4 regions of the Azospirillum sp. TSO5 genome follow, and region 3 is predicted to be linked to each of the others. Evidence: riboswitches for the same ligand, from Rfam matches in the RefSeq annotation. Region 3 holds a riboswitch; each other region holds the start of a gene.

Region 1 (3,944 bases), on a different contig from region 3:
CGCCGTTCTGCAGGATGATGCCGACCGCGATGGTGCTGATGAAGACCGACACCGGCGGCCGGCGGCGCAGCGGCAGATAGGCCGCCAGGGCCAGCAGCAGACCCAACGCCGCCATCAGCACCAGCACCACAGGCAGCAGGACGATGCCCGGCAACGGGATCAGCGGCGCCAGCGCCACCGCCAGCAGCCCGCCGGCCATCACGAGGTCGCCCTGCGCGAAATTCACCGCCGAGGTGGCGTTCAGCACCAGCACGAAGCCCAGCGCCACCAGGGCATAGGCCGCCCCCAGCGCCACCCCATTGACCAGCAGTTGAAACGCCGCCATCCGCTCACTTCGCCGCGAGCGTCGGGTCGTCGTACCGCTTCACCAGCTTCGGCACGCGGCTGGTCCCGTCATAGCAGACGATGACGGCGGAATGGGCCATGTTGCCCTTGCCATCCGACTTGTAGGTCATGGCGAGACCCTTGAACGTCTCCGCCGACAGCGCCTTGCGGATCGCGTCGGGCGTGCGGGCGCCGGCCTTCACCGCCTCCAGCACCATCGTCATCCCATCATACTGGCCGAGCGCGAAGGCGTCCGGGTCCTTACCGAAAGCGGTCCGGTAAGCGTCGGTGAAGGCCTTGACCTCTGGCGTGTCGCCGGAAATGGGCGAGGCCGCGGTCTCGGCGCAGACGCCCTTCAGCTCCGCCGGTTCCAGCAGAGCCGCGGTGCTCGGCTGATGCATGGCGGAGCCGGCGACGATCGGCAGCGTCACGCCGCTGGACGCCGCCTGCCGCAGCAGCAGCGCGGTCGGGCCGGAATGCAGGTGCAGCACCAGCACGTCGGGCTTGGCGGCCAGCGCCTTGGTCAGCACCGGCAGCAGGTCCTTGGCCGCCGGATCCACCCCCTCCTCGAACACCGGCGTGACGCCCAGCGCCTTGAAGGCGGCGTCGAGATGGGTCTTGCCGCTCTGCCCATAGGCGGTGGTCTGATAGATGATCGCCGGGTGCCGCTTGCCCAACGCCTCCACCACATAGCGGGCGTGGGCGGATTTGGTCACGGCGTCGCCGGGGAAGAAGCGGAAGACCCAGGGGTTGCCCTGCTCGGTGATCGAGGCGGTGCCGGACACGGTGACCAGCGGCAGTTTCAGCTCCTGCGCCAGCGGCAGCATCGCCAGCATCTGGGTGCCGAGCATGCTGGCGGCGACCGCCCCGACGGTTCCGCTGCCGGCCGCCCGCTCCAGCGCCGTCACCGCCGCCTCGGGCGAGGTGCCGGTGTCGACGACCTCCGACGCGATGGCGACGCCGGCCGGCGTCTGCTTCAGCGCCAGGACGGCACCGTTGCGCTGGCTGGTGCCCTCCAGCGACAGGAATCCGGTCAGCGGAACCAGCACCGGAAAGGACAGCGTGTCGTCGGCCCGCGCCGCCGGAGACAGGCAGGACGTGGCCGCCAGCAGGCCGATCAGAAGGGGAAGCGCGCGCCGCATGACCGAAAACTCCTCAACTCGCGCCGGCAACCGGAGCGACGCGGAGGGGACGGGGCGTTTGCGGCTGATCCGTCGGGTTCCGGTCGGCTCCCTTCGCCGGCATGACCCGGATCAGGTTCGATGGGTGTTGTCTCAGCCCCCGCATCCGCCGATCCGGCGAAAGGCAGGGGCACCCCAGCCGTGAACAGGCGGCGAGAGTGTCGCCGCCGGCCCCGTCCTGTCAAGAACCCAGCCGGCGACGCGCCACCAGGGTTTCACGATGCAGGATGTAGAGCCCGCTGCCGATGATGACCATGGCGCCGGCGATCACCGGCACGGTCGGCAAATCGCCGAACACCAGCCAGCCGAACAGGCTGGCCCAGACCATGCCGGTATATTCGAAGGGCGCCACCACCGCCGGCGGCGCGCGGCGGAAGGCCTGGGTCAGCAGCACCTGCGCGCCGGCGCCGATCGCGCCGACCAGCGCCATCAGCCCCAGTGCGAAGGCAGTCGGCGCCGTCCACACCGGCACCGTCAGCGCGCCGCTGACCACCGTCGTCGTCAGCAGCAGATAGAGCACGATGGACGCGCTGGTCTCCGTGCGCGACAGGCCGCGTACGGCCAGCGCCGCCAATGCATAGAACAGCGCGGCGCAAAGCCCGACCAGCACCGGCACCAGCGGCGCCCCGGCCGAGGGCTGCGCCATCACCACGACGCCGCCGAATCCGACCACCACCGCCGCCCAGCGCCGCCAGCCCACGGGTTCCCCCAACAGCGGCGCGGACAGCGCGGTGATGAACAGCGGCCCGGCGAAGCTCAGCACATAGACGTCGGCCAGCGGCAGTTCGCGGAACGCATAGAAGAAGCATCCCATCGAGATCAGCCCGGCGAAGGCCCGCCAGACATGCCCCCAGGGCCGCCGCGTCCGCATCGCCGCGATTCCGCCGCCGCGCCACAGCGTGTAACCGCCCACCAGCAGGAAGGCGACCAGCGAGCGCACGAACATCAGCTGCGGCACCGGGTAATCGGCGGTCAGGAACTTGATGAGCGTGTCCATCGCCGCGAACAGCAGGATCGCACCCAGGAAGCAGCCGACGGCATAGGGAACCGAATCGGCCTCGGCTGGCAGCAGGTCGGCGGTCTCGGCGTCGGTCATCGGATTGGTTCGGAACGGCAATGGCGGAGGTTGCCCACATTATGGGCAAACGCCCCCGCGTCCCAATGCCGCAACCGCAGGTCTGATAGGCGTGGGGTTTTCGCGGAGTTCAGGCTTCGGATGCCCCCTCCCCAACCCTCCCCCGCCTTTGGCGGGAGAGGGTGCCTTATGCGAAGCGGCGGCAGTCCCCTCTCCCGCGTGAGCGGGGGGAGGGTTAGGGAGGGGGCACCGTCAGCCGACACTCAACCGTGAGCAAACACCCTCTCACCTTGTCAGCACCATCACCAGCCGCTCCACCGGCGCATCGTTCACCAGATGTGACTCAACGATCTCATCAATGTCCTCCGGCGTTTCCGGCCGGTACCAGATGCCTTCGGGATAGACCACCATCAGCGGCCCGGCGGAGCAGAAGCCGAGGCAGCCCGTCATCGCCATGCCGACATCGGCCAGACCCTTCGCCTGGATTTTCTGGTCCAGCCGCTGCCACAGCGGGTGGGCGCCCTTGGCGGCGCAGTTGCCGCGGGGATGGCCGGGCGGACGCTGCTGGGCGCAGCAGAAGACGTGGTGGCGGAAGGTCTGCGGAATGTCGAGCGGCATCGGGCATGCTCCATGACCATAAAAATTATATGGTTTAGAAGCATGCCAGATTGCTGCGCTGCGGCAAGGGTTTTTGTAATCCTTCTAACCCACGGCACCTACAGCGATTCCGGCGCGATGAAATGCTTGGTCGGCAGAGCATTGGCGGTTAAGAATCCGCGGCAAGGGGCAATCCAGGAGACGCCGGTGCTGCTGAGCGGATCGGGGAAGGGCCAGCCGGGCGCAGTGCCGGGCTGGGTCGGGTATGCGCTGCTGCCGGTTCTCAACCTCGTCGCGGCCTTCGTGCTGTCGGGGCTGGTGATCCTGGTGATCGGCGAGAATCCGGTCGACGTGCTGTCGCTGCTGCTGTCGGAGGCTCTGGGCTATCCGGAGGCCATCGGCTACACCCTTTATTACACCACCGACTACATCTTCACCGGGCTGGCGGTCGCCATCGCCTTCCATTGCGGGCTGTTCAACATCGGCGGCGAGGGGCAGGCCTATCTCGGCGGCCTCGGCGCCGGGCTGGTGGCGCTGGCGCTGACCGGCTGGCCCTGGCCGGTGGTGGCGCTGCTGGCGGTGCTGGCATCGGCCCTGTTCGGCGCTGCCTGGGCCTTCATCCCGGCCTGGTTGCAGGCCAAACGCGGCAGCCACATCGTCATCACGACGATCATGTTCAATTTCATCGCCGCGTCGATCATGACCTGGCTGCTGGTGGACGTGCTGATCCGCCCCGGCAGCCAGTCGCCCGAGACCCGCGAGTTCGA
Region 2 (3,944 bases), on a different contig from region 3:
CGCCCAGCGTGGTGAACCAGTGTTCCGGCGGATTGCGGCCCGCGGCGCGGCTCCAGGTCAGGCCGCGCAACACCGCCTCCGCCTCCGCCGTCGGCTTGATCGCGGGGTCGATGCCGTTCATCACCGCCCAGATCCCGGCCCAGCAGCGCCCGACCGACCAGGGGTTATAGCCGCCGCCTCCCACCACCAGCACCCGCGGCGCCAGCGGCAGCAGGGCCGCCACCGCATCCCACAGCGCGCGGTTGGACAGCTCCAGCCGGCTCAGCGGGTCTTCGGCCAGCGCGTCGGCACCGGTCTGGATCACCATCGCCTGCGGACAGAAGGCACGGGCCAGCGGCAGCACCGCCACCTCCATCACATACTCCATCTCGCTGTCGTTGAAGCCCGGCGGCACCGGCAGGTTGCGGGCCATCCCGCCGGCGCGATCCTCCGCCTTGCCGGTGTAGGGCCAGCGCCCGTCCTCGTGGATGGAGATCGTCAGAACCCGGTCGTCGTCGGCGAAGGCCTCCTCCACCCCGTCGCCATGGTGGGCGTCGAGATCGACGTAGAGCACCCGCTCCAGCCCATGGTCCAGCAGTTCCAGGATGCCCAGCACCGGCGCGTTGAAATAGCAGAAGCCGCTGGCCCGATCGCGCCGCGCATGGTGGGTCCCTGCCGCCGGGGCATAGACCAGACCCGCCGGCCTGTCGCCCAGGATCCGGGCGGCCTGCAATGCCGATCCGCTGCTGTGGGCGGGCCGCCGGTACATCTCGGCGAAGACCGGATTCTCCAGCTTGCCGAGATTGTGCCGGGCAGCGGTAGCCTCATCCACCCGCTGTTCCACCTCCGCCCGTTTCAGCGCCGCGATGTAATCGGCGCTGTGGAAGCGCGCCAGTTCCCGTTCGCTCGCCACATGGGTGTCGAGATAGACCTCGTCCGGCAGCCAGCCCATGGCACGGCTGAGGTCGATGGCGGTCGAGACGCGCGGGATCGCCAGCGGATGTTTCGGCCCATAGGTCGAGCCGCGATAGATCTCGCCGCCGATGAACAGCGGGGTGCGAAAGGGCGTGGTCAGGGCTGGCACTCCATGATGCCCGCCAGAAACTAGGCGGGGCCACGCTCCGGTCAAGCGCCCGCTTCCAAGGTCGGGATTCCGCTGGCCGGAAGTCCGATCCGGCAATGCTTGCGATCACGGATCGTCCGCGCCTATAGTCGCCGCCTTCACTGGGGGGAGCCGATGGGCGGCTGAGAGGTCCTGTTGCGGGACGACCCCTGGAACCTGATCCGGTTCATGCCGGCGTAGGGATCAGTGATGCGGGACCGCACCCACTCCTTTTCCGCCAGAACGACATGCTTGCGATGACGCCGCTTTCGGTGACGATCTCGCGCGCCCGGCTGACCTATGGCGGCACGCTGCTGTTCTCCGACCTGACGCTGGAACTGCCGGCCGGCCGGACCACCTGCCTGCTGGGACCGAGCGGCGTCGGCAAGACCACCCTGCTGCGCATTCTCGCCGGTCTCGCCGAACCGGAACCGCCGACGCAAGTCGTTACCGGCGATGGGCAACCGCTGGCCGGCCGCATCGCCTACATGGCGCAGCAGGACCTTCTGCTGCCCTGGCTGACCGTCCTCGACAATGTCCTGCTCGGCGACCGGCTGCGCCACCGCCGGCCCGGCCCGGCGCGGGTGGAGCAGGCCCGCGCATTGCTGGACCGCGTCGGTCTGGCGGGGAGGGAACGCGACCGCCCGGCTGCCCTGTCCGGCGGGCAACGGCAGCGGGTGGCGCTGGCCCGCACACTGATGGAGGACAAGCCGCTGGTCCTGATGGACGAGCCCTTCTCCGCGCTCGACGCCATCACCCGGCTGCGGCTGCAGGAAACAGCGGCAGAGACATTGGCCGGCCGCACCGTCCTGATGGTCACCCACGACCCGCTGGAGGCGCTGCGCATCGGCGACCGCCTGCATGTGATGACCGGCCGTCCCGCCGTGATGGGGCCGGCGCTGGAGCCGTCCGGCACCGTGCCGCGCCGCGTCGACGATCCCGGCCTGCTCGCGCATCAGGCCGAGCTGCTGCGGAGGCTGGCGGAATGAAGGCGCTGCTGCGCGCTCTGGTCACGCTGCTGGTGCTGGTCGCCGGCTGGCAGGCGCTGGTCTGGGCCACCGGCCTGCCGCGTTACCTGCTGCCCAGCCCGCTGGCGGTGGCCGACGCGATGCAGAGGCAGGCGCCCCTGTTGCTGACCCACGGCCTGACCACCCTGTCCGAGATCCTGATCGGGCTGGTCGCCGGCGTGGCGTTGGGCGGGGTCAGTGCGTTGCTGCTGGCGCGCTTCCGCACCGCGCGGCGCTGGCTGATGCCGCTGCTGCTGGTCAGCCAGGCGATTCCGGTCTTCGCTCTGGCGCCGCTGTTGGTCCTGTGGCTGGGCTACGGCATGGCATCCAAGATCGCGATGGCGGTGCTGGTGATCTATTTCCCGGTGACGACTGCGCTGTTCGACGGGTTGCGGCGCACCGATCCCGGCTGGCTCGACCTTGCCCGCACCATGGGAGCCTCCCCCGCCGCCATCCTGTGGAGCATCCGCCTGCCGGCCGCCCTGCCCGCCTTCTGGTCCGGCGTGCGTGTCGCCGCCGCGGTGGCGCCGATCGGCGCGGTGATCGGCGAATGGGTGGGGTCTTCCTCCGGCCTCGGCTACCTAATGCTGCACGCCAACGCCCGCATGCAGATCGACCTTCTGTTCGCCGCCGTCCTGGTGCTGGGGCTGTTCGCGGTGACGCTGTACGCCGCCGTCGACGCGCTGGCCCGCCGCGCCCTGCCCTGGCAACCCGATACCCAACCTGCCGAAGACGCCAACCCTTAAGCCGCCAACCCTCGAAGGGGGAGAGACACCCGATGAAGCACCTATTCGCCGCCGGCCTGATGGCCGCCAGCCTGATGACCTCGCTTCCGGCCCTGGCCCAGGACAAGCTGTCCGTGATGCTGGACTGGTTCGTCAACCCCGACCATGCCCCGCTGGTGGTGGCGCAGGAGAAGGGCTTCTTCAAGGATGCCGGGCTGGACGTGACTCTGACCGCTCCGGCCGACCCCAACGATCCGCCGAAGCTGGTCGCCGCCGGCGGCACCGACATCGCCGTCTCCTACCAGCCGCAGCTGATCCTGCAGGTGGACGAGGGGCTGCCGCTGGTCCGCATCGGCACGCTGGTGTCGACGCCGCTGAACTCCGTCGTCGTGCTGCGCGATGGGCCGGTGAAGACGCTGAAGGACCTGAAGGGCCGCAAGGTCGGCTACTCGATCGCCGGCTTCGAGGATGCCCTGCTCGGCGCCATGCTGGAGAAGCAGGGGCTGAGCCTGAAGGACGTCGAACTGGTGAACGTCAACTTCTCGCTTTCGCCGTCGCTGCTGTCGGGACAGGTCGATGCCGTGATCGGCGCCTTCCGCAACTTCGAGCTGAACCAGATGGAGATCGAGAAGCATCCCGGCCGCGCCTTCTACCCGGAAGAGGAGGGCGTCCCTCCCTATGACGAGCTGATCCTGGTCGCCCGCAAGGACAAGGCAAACGACCCGCGCTTCAAGCGCTTCCTGGCGGCAGTGGAACGGGCGACGCTCTACATTCTGAACCATCCGGAGGAATCGCAGGCCGCCTTCGTCAAGGGCCGGCCGGAGCTGAACGACGAACTGAACCGCCGCGCCTGGGCCGACACCCTGCCGCGCTTCTCCCACAGCCCGGCGGCGCTGGATGCCGAACGCTACACCCGCTTCGCCGAGTTCCTGAAGGCGCGCGGCCTGATCAAGACGGTGGCGCCGCTCGACCACTATGCGGTGGTGGTGAAGTAACACCGTCCGCTTGCAGACATTGCCATTCGCCCCGGCGGAGCGTTATCTGAAAGGAAAGCGCTCCGCCGGCCGACTGTCGAGCCGAAGGCGGGCCAAAGCATAAGATTGGGAGACGCGAGGGCATGCCGATCAAGAC
Region 3 (3,944 bases):
ACGGGAAAAGGCGCCGCAAGGCGCCTTTTCCTTTTCCCGGACGTTATCACCCCTGCCACAGGACAGGTCGGACCATGAGCAAGGCCTTCACCCGCGAGAACGACACGCCTGACGACGACGATCTCGACGATCCGGCACCGCTGCCGCAAGGCTTCAAGAACTACATGACTCCGCCGGGCTTCCAGCGCATGCAGGAGGAGTTGCGCCACCTGCTGCGGGTGGAGCGGCCGAAGGTGGTGGAGGTGGTGTCCTGGGCCGCCGGCAACGGCGACCGGTCTGAGAATGGCGATTATCTCTATGGCAAGAAGCGCCTGCGCGAGATCGACCGCCGCATCCGCTTCCTGAACAAGCGGCTGGAATCGGCGGTGGTGGTCAATCCGCAGGACCAGAAGAACCGCGAACAGATCTTCTTCGGCGCCACCGTCACCTATGCCCGCGAGGATGGGTCGGAGAACACCATCACCATCGTCGGCGCCGACGAGGTCGACCCCGACCGCGGCCATGTCAGCTGGATCTCCCCCATCGCCCGCGCCCTGCTGAAAGCGCGGGAGGGTGATCTGGTCGACGTCCGTACCCCGGCGGGGATGGAGCAGGTGGAGGTGTTGGAGATCAGGTACGCGGGGTGAGGAGTAGCTATGACGGATGCCCCCTCCCCACCCTCCCCCGCTATCGCGGGAGAGGGGGTAGGACGCTTGCCAGCGTTGCCGATCCGCCGAAGCGGCGGAGTTCCCTCTCCCGCCAAAGGCGGGGGAGGGTTAGGGAGGGGGCATCAACGCCGAACCCTCACTCCGCCGCCGGCTGGTAGATTTCCCCGCCCGACTCGCGGAACTTCTGCGACATCTCGGCCATGCCGGACTCCGCGGCGTCGCGGATTTCCTGCGTGATCTTCATCGAACAGAATTTCGGCCCGCACATCGAACAGAAATGCGCGGTCTTGGCGCCCTCCGCCGGCAGGGTCTCGTCGTGGTAGGCCATCGCCGTGTCGGGGTCGAGCGACAGGGCGAACTGGTCGCGCCAGCGGAAGGAGAAGCGGGCGCGCGACATGGCGTCGTCACGCAGCCGCGCCGCCGGGTGGCCCTTGGCGAGGTCGGCGGCATGGGCGGCGATCTTGTAGGCGATGACGCCGGCCTTCACGTCGTCGCGGTCCGGCAGGCCCAGATGCTCCTTCGGCGTGACGTAGCAGAGCATCGCCGTGCCGAACCAGCCGATCATTGCCGCGCCGATGGCGCTGGTGATGTGGTCGTAACCCGGCGCGATGTCGGTCACCAACGGCCCGAGCGTGTAGAAGGGCGCCTCGCCGCACAGTGCGATCTGCTTCTCCACATTGTGCTTGATCTTGTGCATCGGCACGTGGCCCGGCCCCTCGATCATCACCTGCACGTCGCGCGCCCAGGCGATCTTGGTCAGCTCGCCCAGAGTCTCCAATTCGGCGAATTGGGCGGCGTCGTTGGCGTCGGCCTGGCTGCCCGGCCGCAGACCGTCGCCCATCGACAGCGCCACGTCATAGGTCCGGCAGATCTCGACGATGTCGGCGAAATGGTCGTAGAGGAAATTCTCGCGGTGATGCGCCAGGCACCATTTGGCGATGATCGACCCGCCGCGCGAGACGATGCCGGTCACCCGCTTGGCGGTCAGCGGGATGTGGGCCAGCCGCAGACCGGCATGAATGGTGAAGTAATCGACGCCCTGCTCCGCCTGTTCGATCAGCGTGTCGCGGAACAGCTCCCAGGTCAGATCCTCGGCCTTGCCATTCACCTTCTCCAGCGCCTGATAGATCGGCACGGTGCCGATGGGAACCGGGGAATTCCGCAGGATCCACTCGCGGGTCTGGTGGATGTCGGCGCCGGTGGACAGGTCCATCACGGTGTCGGCGCCCCAGCGGATCGACCAGACCATCTTCTCAACCTCCTCCTCGATCGAGGAGGTCACGGCGGAATTGCCGATGTTGGCGTTGATCTTGGTCAGGAAGTTGCGGCCGATGATCATCGGCTCCGACTCGGGGTGGTTGACGTTGGACGGGATGATCGCCCGCCCGCGCGCCACCTCGTCACGGACGAATTCCGGGGTGATGAAGTCGGGGATCTCGGCACCGAAATCCTCGCCGTCGCGCGCGGCCTCCAGCGCGGCGGCGCGGCCGAGGTTCTCGCGGACGGCGATGTATTCCATCTCCGCAGTGACGATGCCGGCGCGGGCGTAGGCCATCTGGGTCACGGCCCCGCCGCCCTTGGCCCGCAGCACGCCGCTGTCGGTGGTCTCGACATCGCCACGCGCCAGGATCCAGTCGCGGCGGTGCTTAGCCAGCCCGGCCCGCACGTCGATGGCGACCGACTCGTCGGTGTAGGGGCCGGAAGCGTCATAGACGGTCAGCGGCGGCTCGCCGCCCGACAGCGCGATCTCGCGCAGGGCGACGCGCAGGTCGGGAAAGCGCGTGCCGGGCACATGGATTTTCCGCGACGACGGCAGCGGGCCGGTCGAGATGCGGATGGCGTTCTCGTTGAAGTCCTTGGGCATTGGGTTTCTCCGTCGGAGTTGGGCGGACAAACCCGGGACTGCGGACGGAGGTGCGGTATCTTCGTGCAGGCCGTTCCCCGGCATAGCGGAGCCGATACGGCCGGACGGGGGCGTGGTCGGCCCGTCACGAGGTCCCTCCCTTCGCCGGTATGACCCGGATCAGGTTCGAAGGGTCACCACGCTGCCGGCGACGCTTGGCGCCGTCCGGCCGTTGGTATCTCAGCCCCCTGTCGGGACCCCCCTGGAATGCGCCCATCCTGCCGACGACGGACGCGCCTGTCAAAAGGAAAGCGCCGCGGACGATCCGCCTGCCATATTGTGGAAACGCGCTACATCCAGCGTTTCGACCGCACATAGACCATCGGCAGCAAAGCCGACAACAACATCAGCCCCAGGGCGCTGGCATAGCCGAAGGGCGAGCCGCTTCCGGGCATGTCGGTGAAGTTCATGCCGCCGATGCTGGCGACCAGGGTCGGCGGATAGAGCAGAACGGTCAGCACCGACACGATCTTGACGATCTCGTTCTGCTCGACGTTGATCTGGCCCAGCGCCGTATCCAGCGCCAAAGCGACCTTGCCGGCGAGGAAATTGGCATACTGGTCGAGCCCGCGCAGGTCCTGCAGCGTGGTCTTGGCCCAGCGCCGCGTCGCCTTGCCGGAATTCCAGCCGTCGCCGCGCGCCAGGAAATCGGTCATACGGGTAAGGCTGGCCAGACTGACCCGCGCCTTACCGATCAGATGGCCGGCATGGCCGATGCGCTTCAGCGTCTGGGCATCATCGAGCGTCTCGCCACGGGACCGCAGCTTGCGCCCACGGAAATAGCGGCGGTTCAGCGCATCCAACTCCACCCCGGTCCGTCGCAACACGACGGAGGTGCGGTCGATCATCCCATCCACCAACGCCGCCAGCACCAATTCGCCACGGGCGGCCGAGATCTCGCCATGGGTGGCGCGGCGGCGGAAGGCAAGCAGCGCCTGCGGATCGATGTCGTGGATGGTCACCAGCCGCCGCCCGGCCAGCACGAAGCTGACGGTGGCGATGCGCGGCTCGTCGGTGTCGGCCCAGACCAGCGCGGTGACGGTCATGGTCAAGGTGCCGCCGGTCACGCGCAGACGGCTCGACTCCTCGATCTCCGCCATCTGCTCGCGGGTGGGCAGGCCCGTTCCGATCAGCGCCTCCGCCCGTGCCAACTCTTCGGACGTCGGATTGATGAGGTCGAGCCACACGGCGGAGTCGGGCAACGGCGCCGCCTCGTCCGATGCCGCCTCCCTGACCCAGCGCAGCAGACCGCCGTCATTGACGAAGACATGCAGCAAGGCTGTGCTCCTTGCGTGGTTCGCGTCGGCACGCGGCGTTACGTCACCCGGCCGCCGCGCCTCGGCTTCGCGGGCGGCGGCGCCTTGTCCCCGTCATCGAGGTCCAGCGCCGCGCCC
Region 4 (3,944 bases), on a different contig from region 3:
CTGATGCGCCGGATCGCCAGCGTGACCAGCTCGCTGCCGCTGGCCGCCAGCGCGTCGAGCATCACCTGCTGGTTGGGATAGCCGGCGGTGCCGAGGAAGAGGCGCGAGCCGAGGCTGCGCCCGGCGATGGTGAGGGTGTCGGTTTGGAGCATGGGGAGTGCCTTTTGAAAGGCCATCTCCCGAAGCGAACTATCCGGGGAAATCCCCCTCTCCCCCCCGGGAGAGGGTCGGGGTGAGGGGGGTGCACATGCCGGATTTTCCGAGAATCCTCGCCATGCTCCCCCCTCACCCTAACCCTCTCCCCGGGGGGGGGAGAGGGGATTCTTCCCGTGTCGCGGGGCGGGAGAGGGAAATTAAGGTCAACCGCCTTGGATCGGGCGGACGATTTCCAGGCTGTCGCCGGGCTGGAGCGGGGTCTCAAGCCAGCGGCGGCGGGGGACGACGGCGCCGTTCAGGGCGACGGCGACGCCCTGCGCACCCTCGGCGATGCCGCGGCCGGCCAGAAGTTCGGCCAGGGACGCGGCGGACAACGGCTCTTCGCGGCCGTTGATGCGGAGGACGGCGCTCATGCGGCGGCTCCGGCGGCGACGAAGCGGTCGGCGGCGAAGGGGCGCAGCAGCGGGTCGGTCTCGCCGGTCAGAACCAGCCGGGCGATGCCGTCGGCGGTCACCGGGGTCAGCAGGATGCCGTTGCGGTGGTGGCCGGTGGCGTGGATCAGGCCGGGAATGCCGCTGTCGCCCAGGATCGGCGCATCGTCGCGGCTGCCGGGACGGAAGCCGGCCCAGGACTCCTCGATCGGCAGTTCGGCGATGCCGGGCAGCGCACGCCATGCCCCCTCCAGCAGGGCGAACTGCCCGCCGGCGGTCAGGCGGTCGTCGAAGCCGCGCTCCTCCGTCGTGGCGCCGATCAGCAGCCGGCCGTCCAGCCGCGGGATCAGGTAGGTGCCGGGCGTCCACACCACATGGCGCAGCAGCGGCAGACGCGCGTCCATCCGCAGGCAGATCATCTGCCCCTTCACCGGCCGCACCGGCGGCCTGGCGGCGGGCGGCAGTCCCGGCACCCCGGCCGACCAGGCCCCGGCGGCCAACACCACCCGGTCGGCCCGGTGCAGCGTTTCGGCAACCCGCACGCCCACGGCGCGCTCGCCTTCCACCGCCAGCGCCACCTCGCCGCAGCGCTCATGCAGGCGGGCGCCGGCGGCCTCGGCGGCGCGGCGCAGGGATGCTGCAACCTTGCGGTTGTCGACCTGATGGTCACCGGCACAGAACAGCGCACCGGCGACGCCCGGCTGCAGGAAAGGCTCGCACCGCCGCACCTCGGCCCCGCTCAGCCATTCCACCGGGAGGCCAAGGTCGCGCTGGAATCCGTGCAGAAAACGGACCTTGGCGGCATCGTCGGCAGTGAGCGCGATGACCATGGTGCCTTCGCTGCGCAGATCGACGGCGATGCCGCTCGCGGCTTCGAGATCGCGAGCGAAATCCGGCCACAGCGCCTGCGAGGCGCGGGTCAGCGGCAACAGCCCGTCCTCGCCCGGCTCGGTCTCGACACAGGCGGCCAGCATGCCGCCGGCGGCGTGGGTGGCGCCGCGCCCAGCCTCTCCCCGCTCGAACAGGTCGACGCGGCAGCCGGCCGACGCCAGCCTCCAGGCGATGGCAAGGCCGATGCAGCCGGCACCGATGATGGCGACGGACGGACGGATGCCGGACTCAAAATAAGAAAATGGATGCGGTTCTGGCGCATGGATCATGCGGCGGCTCCCTTCGCTGGAATTACCCAGACAGGTTCGATGGGTGTGTTCTCAGCCGCGCGACCACCGCACGGCACCCCAGGCCTATGGCTTGCCTTATGCCAATGTTTCGCTGGCCCCACAAGCGGAATCGGTTCTTCCCGCCGGCGAGGCCGCCGCCCCCATATCAAGCACCCCTTACAACAAAAACACCGATGCCAGCCCCAGGAAGGCCAGGAAGCCGACGACGTCCGTCACCGTCGTCAGGAACACGGCACTCGATACCGCCGGATCGACGCCCAGCTTCTCCAACCCCAGCGGGATCAGTGCGCCGCTCAGGCCCGCCACCACCAGATTGATGATCATGGCGAGCCCGATGACGATGCCGATCAGCGGGCCGTACCAGACCAGCGCGATCGCACCGACCATCACCGCGAAGATGCCGCCGTTGATCAACCCGACCAGCAGTTCCTTGCCCACCACGCGCAGCGCGTTGGCCGACGACAGGTCGTGCGTCGCCAGCGCGCGGACGACGACGGTCAGCGTCTGCGTGCCGGCATTGCCGCCCATCGAGGCGACGATTGGCATCAGCACCGCCAACGCCACGATCTGCTCGATGGTGCCCTCGAACAGCGAGATGACGCCGGAGGCCAAAAAGGCGGTGGCGAGGTTGATGGTCAGCCAGCCGACGCGGCTGCGGGCGATGTCGGCGATGCCGCTGAACACGCCGGTGTCACCCGACCCGCTCAGCTTGCGCAGGTCGTCCTCCGCCTCCTCGTCGATGATGCGGACGACGTCGTCGACGGTGATGACGCCGATCAGCCGGCCGGCGGCATCGACCACCGGCGCGGAGACCAGCGCATATTGGCGGAACAGGTTCGCCACCTCCGCCCGCTCCATCGTGGCGGGGATGAAGTCGACCTCGCCGGTCACCAGATCGGCGATGCGCACGGCCCGGCGCTGGCGCAGCAGCCGCGACAGCGGCACCGCCCCCACCACCCGGTGCATCGGATCGACGATGAAGATGTCGTAGAAATCCTCCGGCAACGTATCGGTCGCCGCACGGACGAAGTCGATGGTCTTGCCGACCGTCCAGAATTCCGGAACCGCGACCAGCTCGCGCTGCATCATGCGGCCGGCGCTGTCCTCGTCGTAGGTCAGGTTCTCCTGCACCAGGGCGCGTTCGGCATCGGGCAGGTTCGCCAGGATCTGCGCGCGCGTCTCGGCGTCCAGATCCTCGATCAGTTCCACCGCGTCGTCGGTGTCGAGGTCGGCGACGGCGGCGGCCAGTTCCTGCGGCTCGAACCGTTCGATCAGCGCTTCGCGCAGATCGGGGTTCAGGTAGGACAGCACCTCGCCGTCCAGCGCGGCGGGAAGCAGGTCGATCAGGTCGGCGCGTTCGGCCGGCTCCGCCTGTTCGATCAGGTCGGCGATGTCGGCGGCATGCAGCCCGTCCAGCCGCGCCAGCACGGCCTCGCGTTCACGGGCGCGCAGCAGGCCGACGATCTCTTCCACGAACTCCGGCTCGACGCCGTAGGGACGTTCGTCATCCGCCTCGGGACCGGCATGGGGGCGGCCGTGGGCGTGGGCGGCCCCGTCCGGCCGAAGATCCGGCCGCAGATCCGGCGTGTGGGGATCGGTGTGCATGCCGGCACCCTCCCTTCGACGATGCATCCCCCGCATGCCTGAGCCGGGTGGCCGGCGGCATGGTAACGGCGGGACGGCTCCGCGACATCGGACGGGACCGATGGCGCTTGGGGCCGGCGTTCGGGGTTTGCGGGTTGTGGAAGCCTTCCGGCCGGTGCCGGGAGCCGTCTGCCAAGGGACGGGACCGGTGACGGCGGAAGCGCCCCCGACATAGAGGCGCCGCCCCGGTTTGTCCAGCCCGGTTCGGCGGAAACCGGCGGGCAACGGCGGCATCGGCCGCAATTGCCACCATATCCTTGCACCGCCGCGACCCTTCATGTTCCCATGCGTCTCGCGCTGCGTCCGCGGCGGCGCGGGATGAGGATGGGGACCGAAAGCACCGATGGAGTATGCCTTCACCACCGTCGGCGGTCGCGACGGCATCCTGCTGTCCGGCCGCTGCACCTACGAGGACGGCACCCGCTTCCACGACATGTTGCGCGACTGGGACTTCGCGGCCAGCCCGGTGGTCCCGATCGACCTGCGCTTCGTCACCTTCATCGATTCCGCCGCCATCGGGATGATGTTCATC

The links. A riboswitch is a leader RNA that binds a small molecule or an ion and turns the genes downstream of it on or off. The one in region 3 is predicted to bind thiamine pyrophosphate.
Region 1: another riboswitch for thiamine pyrophosphate. It lies ahead of TSO5_RS19365 (ABC transporter substrate-binding protein); the one in region 3 lies ahead of thiC (phosphomethylpyrimidine synthase ThiC).
Region 2: another riboswitch for thiamine pyrophosphate. It lies ahead of TSO5_RS27750 (ABC transporter ATP-binding protein); the one in region 3 lies ahead of thiC (phosphomethylpyrimidine synthase ThiC).
Region 4: another riboswitch for thiamine pyrophosphate. It lies ahead of thiO (glycine oxidase ThiO); the one in region 3 lies ahead of thiC (phosphomethylpyrimidine synthase ThiC).

The regions. Positions count from the first base shown of each region.
Region 1 is NZ_LGQY01000074.1:53,874-57,817, forward strand. Features, by position in the region: gene TSO5_RS19360 (branched-chain amino acid ABC transporter permease) at 1-325, opposite strand, end outside; gene TSO5_RS19365 (ABC transporter substrate-binding protein) at 330-1,466, opposite strand; TPP riboswitch at 1,538-1,653, opposite strand; gene TSO5_RS19370 (DMT family transporter) at 1,687-2,601, opposite strand; gene TSO5_RS19375 ((2Fe-2S) ferredoxin domain-containing protein) at 2,866-3,198, opposite strand; gene TSO5_RS19380 (ABC transporter permease) at 3,385-3,944, shown strand, end outside.
Region 2 is NZ_LGQY01000128.1:136,385-140,328, forward strand. Features, by position in the region: gene TSO5_RS27745 (acetoin utilization protein AcuC) at 1-1,063, opposite strand, end outside; TPP riboswitch at 1,197-1,303, shown strand; gene TSO5_RS27750 (ABC transporter ATP-binding protein) at 1,339-2,070, shown strand; gene TSO5_RS27755 (ABC transporter permease) at 2,067-2,834, shown strand; gene TSO5_RS27760 (ABC transporter substrate-binding protein) at 2,867-3,808, shown strand; gene TSO5_RS27765 (universal stress protein) at 3,931-3,944, shown strand, end outside.
Region 3 is NZ_LGQY01000010.1:38,654-42,597, forward strand. Features, by position in the region: gene greB (transcription elongation factor GreB) at 75-626, shown strand; gene thiC (phosphomethylpyrimidine synthase ThiC) at 784-2,511, opposite strand; TPP riboswitch at 2,631-2,764, opposite strand; gene TSO5_RS02715 (CorA family divalent cation transporter) at 2,841-3,827, opposite strand; gene TSO5_RS02720 (hypothetical protein) at 3,866-3,944, opposite strand, start outside.
Region 4 is NZ_LGQY01000036.1:7,997-11,940, forward strand. Features, by position in the region: gene TSO5_RS11135 (thiazole synthase) at 1-152, opposite strand, end outside; gene thiS (sulfur carrier protein ThiS) at 360-569, opposite strand; gene thiO (glycine oxidase ThiO) at 566-1,747, opposite strand; TPP riboswitch at 1,739-1,838, opposite strand; gene mgtE (magnesium transporter) at 1,925-3,373, opposite strand; gene TSO5_RS11160 (STAS domain-containing protein) at 3,756-3,944, shown strand, end outside.